DNA from 2 places in the Psychrobacillus sp. FSL K6-4046 genome. Region 2 is predicted to be linked to the other one. Evidence: a T-box and tRNA genes for the amino acid it is inferred to sense, from the RefSeq annotation. Region 2 holds a T-box; the other holds one or more tRNA genes.
The links. A T-box is a leader RNA that pairs with one kind of tRNA and senses whether it is charged. The one in region 2 lies ahead of proS (proline--tRNA ligase), so its partner is inferred to be a tRNA-Pro.

Region 1 (2,229 bases), 370 kb from region 2:
GCCACTTGAGTACTTCCCCATATATATGGCTCCGAAGGTAGGACTCGAACCTACGACCAATCGGTTAACAGCCGATTGCTCTACCACTGAGCTACTTCGGAATAATGGTGGGCCTAAATGGACTCGAACCATCGACCTCACGCTTATCAGGCGTGCGCTCTAACCAGCTGAGCTATAGGCCCATTAATTGGAGCGGGTGAAGAGAATCGAACTCTCATCATCAGCTTGGAAGGCTGAGGTTTTACCACTAAACTACACCCGCGTGATAAATGGTGGCTCAGGACGGAATCGAACCGCCGACACAAGGATTTTCAGTCCTTTGCTCTACCGACTGAGCTACTGAGCCTCTTCGATTTACGCTAAGCAGCACAACTCTTTGTCAGCTTCACTCACTCATTCAGTCACGTACTTTAGTACGCTCCTTCTTTCGTTCGATTGCTTCCTCGATTTGCTTGCTTATCCTAAATCTCTAACATATTGAATAATAAATGGCGGTCCCGACCGGGATCGAACCGGCGATCTCCTGCGTGACAGGCAGGCATGTTAACCGCTACACCACGGGACCATTTGGTTGCGGGGACAGGATTTGAACCTGTGACCTTCGGGTTATGAGCCCGACGAGCTACCGAACTGCTCCACCCCGCGACAATAAGAGTAGTTGAAATTTAAATCAACTGCGCATTTAGTGAGTTTTACGTCTTCCACGCTTCGCTTGCGTCGACGTTAATCGCTTTCTTCGTGAAGCGATTTGCTCCACCCCGCGACAATAAGAGTAGTTGAAATTTAAATCAACTTTTCATTCAATTACTTGGTATGTATATTTCCCACTAACAATAAGATGGAGGAGGAAGAGGGATTCGAACCCCCGCGCGGTATGACCCGCCTGTCGGTTTTCAAGACCGATCCCTTCAGCCAGACTTGGGTATTCCTCCGAAAAATTATGTTGGTGGACCTTGCAGGACTCGAACCTGCGACCGGACGGTTATGAGCCGTCTGCTCTAACCAACTGAGCTAAAGGTCCTTAAGATGGCGGCAGAGGGAGTCGAACCCACGACCTTTCGGGTATGAACCGAATGCTCTAGCCAGCTGAGCTACGCCGCCAGGAACTTTAAAAGAAAATTTTATATTTGGTGGAGCCTAGCGGGATCGAACCGCTGACCTCCTGCGTGCAAGGCAGGCGCTCTCCCAGCTGAGCTAAGGCCCCAAATTTTTATTAATAACTGGTCGGGAAGACAGGATTCGAACCTGCGACCCCTTGGTCCCAAACCAAGTGCTCTACCAAGCTGAGCTACTTCCCGTATATATATTGGCGCGCCCGGCAGGAGTCGAACCCACAACCTTCTGATCCGTAGTCAGACGCTCTATCCAATTGAGCTACGGGCGCTAATGTTACTTAAAAGTGGTGCCGAGGACCGGAATCGAACCGGTACGGTAGTCACCTACCGCAGGATTTTAAGTCCTGTGCGTCTGCCAGTTCCGCCACCCCGGCACTTTAGTGAATCTTTGGAGCGGAAGACGAGGTTCGAACTCGCGACCCCCACCTTGGCAAGGTGGTGTTCTACCACTGAACTACTTCCGCTCGGTTATTAAATTAAATGGTGCGGGTGAAGGGAGTCGAACCCCCACGCCTTGCGGCGCTAGATCCTAAGTCTAGTGCGTCTGCCAGTTCCGCCACACCCGCATATTTATTTCACAAAAGTGAATGAGCCATGAAGGACTCGAACCTTCGACCCTCTGATTAAAAGTCAGATGCTCTACCAACTGAGCTAATGGCTCGGAAAATGGTGCCGGAGAAAGGACTTGAACCCTCAACCTACTGATTACAAGTCAGTTGCTCTACCAGTTGAGCTACTCCGGCAGGAGTAAGTAATGGTGGAGGATGACGGGCTCGAACCGCCGACCCTCTGCTTGTAAGGCAGATGCTCTCCCAGCTGAGCTAATCCTCCTGGGTATTAAAATGTTATTATGTATTTTTATTGCAAGCCCAGCGACGTCCTACTCTTGCAGGGGGAGACCCCCAACTACCATCGGCGCTGAAGAGCTTAACTTCCGTGTTCGGTATGGGAACGGGTGTGACCTCTTCGCCATCATCACTAGACTTGAATAATAATTGAAAGACAAGTTTTATTATATCAACTATGTAGATTATTACAAGCTTTTTTTAAATAAAAATTTATTCTTTCAAAACTGAATAAACTGACATCTTAGAAACAAACAATTTGGTTAAGT
Region 2 (2,229 bases):
TTAATCGAGTAGAAGTTCCCCAAGAAGTCGTATGCACATGCTGGTGCTTGTTTTCTTTATTCAAATATTTGATATCGAATGCTTCAGCGAATTTAGTTCCAAGGTAATGAGAAGTTCCAGCTTGAACCGCTTTTCCATCCTTCATCATAGCTTCGATGGAATAAGTATCTACTGCCCCTGCAAAGCGTTCAGATGGAGTTTTTTGACCGTCATATACAGGAATAGCTAAAAGTCCCTCTACTACCTCTTTATAAATATTTAGCATTTGCATTGTTTCTTGACGAGCTTCTTCTTCATCCACATGAGCTGTATGGCCCTCTTGCCATAAAAACTCAGAGGTACGAATGAAAGGAAGTGTTTTCTTTTCCCAACGGAATACGTTAGCCCATTGGTTGATCAGTACAGGTAGGTCACGATAGCTTTTAATCCAATCAGAATACAGATGACCAATCATTGTTTCAGAGGTTGGACGAAGCGCTAAACGCTCCTCTAGTTTTTCACCTGCAGCCTCTGTAACCCATGGAAGCTCTGGTGAGAAGCCTTCAATATGATCCTTTTCCTTTTGGAAAAATGATTCAGGAATTAGCATTGGAAAATAAGCGTTACGGTGTCCTGTCTCTTTAAAGCGTTGGTTCATCTCTGCTTGGATATGCTCCCAGATTTCGTAGCCGTCCGGTTTAAATGCAATACATCCACGTACTGGTGTATAATCCATTAAATCAGCTTTTTGGATTGTGTCGATATACCATTTAGTAAAATCGTTTTGTTGTTGGTTAGTCATTACTTTTCCTCCTTAAAATATAAAAAAGCACAAAGCTGTCCTTCGAAAAGGACGTCCTTGTGCTTGAATAGACGTGGTACCACCTTAGTTTAGCTTAAAATAAGTTTTAAGCCCTCTAAACGTTTGATAACGATAACGAATCGGTTATGTTTGCATAACATCTCCGTGGTAGGTTTCAACAAGAAGGGGTGATATAGCTCTCAGCAAACGCTATATTTTCTGTTTCACAATTCTTATTTACTTGATCACATCGTAGATTGTATATTACTAATAATATACCAAAAGGAACGTATTAATACAACGTACTTCTTTTATACCAATTAATTTAAACAATCAGAATAAAAATACATTATACTTATATTATGGTAAAGACAAAACAAGATAGGGGAAGATTACATGAATGATTTAAAAAGTTCCTTTAACGAATGTACATATTATTTATCCGGTCATAGAAATCGAGATATCTCCGTCTTAAAGGATGCATTGAAGGATGTTTCTGAGGACCAATTTAGCGATATCTATGGAAACGGGCCTATTATAGAAGATTTTCAGAAGAAGATGGCTAAACTTTTAGGTAAGGGAACTTCTGCATTTTTCCCCAGTGGAACAATGGCTCAGCAAATTGCATTACGTATTTGGTGCGATGAGAAGCAGCTTAACCAGGTTGCCTATCACCCTTTATGTCATTTAGAAATACACGAGATGGATGGTTTAAAAGAATTACACCAGATTAAAACGATCCTGCTTGCAGACAAGGATCGAGTAATTGAGCTAGAAGACGTAAAAAACCTTAAAGAGGACATAGCATGTCTTCTATTGGAGCTACCCCAAAGAGAAATTGGTGGCCAGCTTCCTAGCTTTGAAACGTTAGAACAGATTTCAGCCTATTGCCGTGAAAAAGGTATAAAGCTTCATTTAGACGGAGCACGACTTTTAGAAGTATTACCATACTATAATAAAACAGCCACTGAGGTTTGCGACCTATTTGATAGTGTTTATGTATCTTTTTATAAAGGAATTGGCGGTATTGCGGGAGCTATTCTAGCCGGTGACGAGGATTTCATAGAGAAATCTAAAGTTTGGAGAAAGCGTTATGGTGGAACACTTATAAGCTTGTACCCTTATATTCTATCAGCAGATTATTATTTTGATAAGCGAGCACACAAAATGGAGCAATACTACCAAAATTCTGTAGAGCTAGCACAGCTATTTAATGATTGTAAGGATATTTACACTGTACCAGAAATACCCGTTTCCAATATGTTTCATGTCCATTTTAATCGTTCCCAAGAGGAAATGACAGCTATTCTTAGCAAAGCCCAGCTTGATAACCGCATAGGGATATCTAGCTATTTAAGTGAGCTGGATGGGGATAAATGTCAAATTGAAATAAGTATTGGAGATTCTTATCTAGAAATTCCAAAAGAACAACTAGAACAATTATTTTT

Region 1: it has a tRNA-Pro gene. The T-box ahead of proS (proline--tRNA ligase) is inferred to sense a tRNA for this amino acid. The anticodon was not compared.

What each region holds. Positions count from the first base shown of each region.
Region 1 is NZ_CP152020.1:1,232,976-1,235,204, reverse strand. It holds tRNA gene MKY09_RS06045 (tRNA-Ser) at 1-19, opposite strand, end outside; tRNA gene MKY09_RS06040 (tRNA-Asn) at 27-101, opposite strand; tRNA gene MKY09_RS06035 (tRNA-Ile) at 106-182, opposite strand; tRNA gene MKY09_RS06030 (tRNA-Gly) at 189-262, opposite strand; tRNA gene MKY09_RS06025 (tRNA-Phe) at 271-346, opposite strand; tRNA gene MKY09_RS06020 (tRNA-Asp) at 490-565, opposite strand; tRNA gene MKY09_RS06015 (tRNA-Met) at 569-645, opposite strand; tRNA gene MKY09_RS06010 (tRNA-Ser) at 840-932, opposite strand; tRNA gene MKY09_RS06005 (tRNA-Ile) at 945-1,021, opposite strand; tRNA gene MKY09_RS06000 (tRNA-Met) at 1,028-1,101, opposite strand; tRNA gene MKY09_RS05995 (tRNA-Ala) at 1,129-1,204, opposite strand; tRNA gene MKY09_RS05990 (tRNA-Pro) at 1,222-1,298, opposite strand; tRNA gene MKY09_RS05985 (tRNA-Arg) at 1,308-1,384, opposite strand; tRNA gene MKY09_RS05980 (tRNA-Leu) at 1,401-1,489, opposite strand; tRNA gene MKY09_RS05975 (tRNA-Gly) at 1,505-1,579, opposite strand; tRNA gene MKY09_RS05970 (tRNA-Leu) at 1,597-1,681, opposite strand; tRNA gene MKY09_RS05965 (tRNA-Lys) at 1,704-1,776, opposite strand; tRNA gene MKY09_RS05960 (tRNA-Thr) at 1,783-1,858, opposite strand; tRNA gene MKY09_RS05955 (tRNA-Val) at 1,871-1,946, opposite strand; rRNA gene rrf (5S ribosomal RNA) at 1,983-2,098, opposite strand; rRNA gene MKY09_RS05945 (23S ribosomal RNA) at 2,220-2,229, opposite strand, start outside.
Region 2 is NZ_CP152020.1:865,340-867,568, reverse strand. It holds gene proS (proline--tRNA ligase) at 1-781, opposite strand, end outside; T-box leader at 826-1,044, opposite strand; gene MKY09_RS04100 (aminotransferase class I/II-fold pyridoxal phosphate-dependent enzyme) at 1,178-2,229, shown strand, end outside.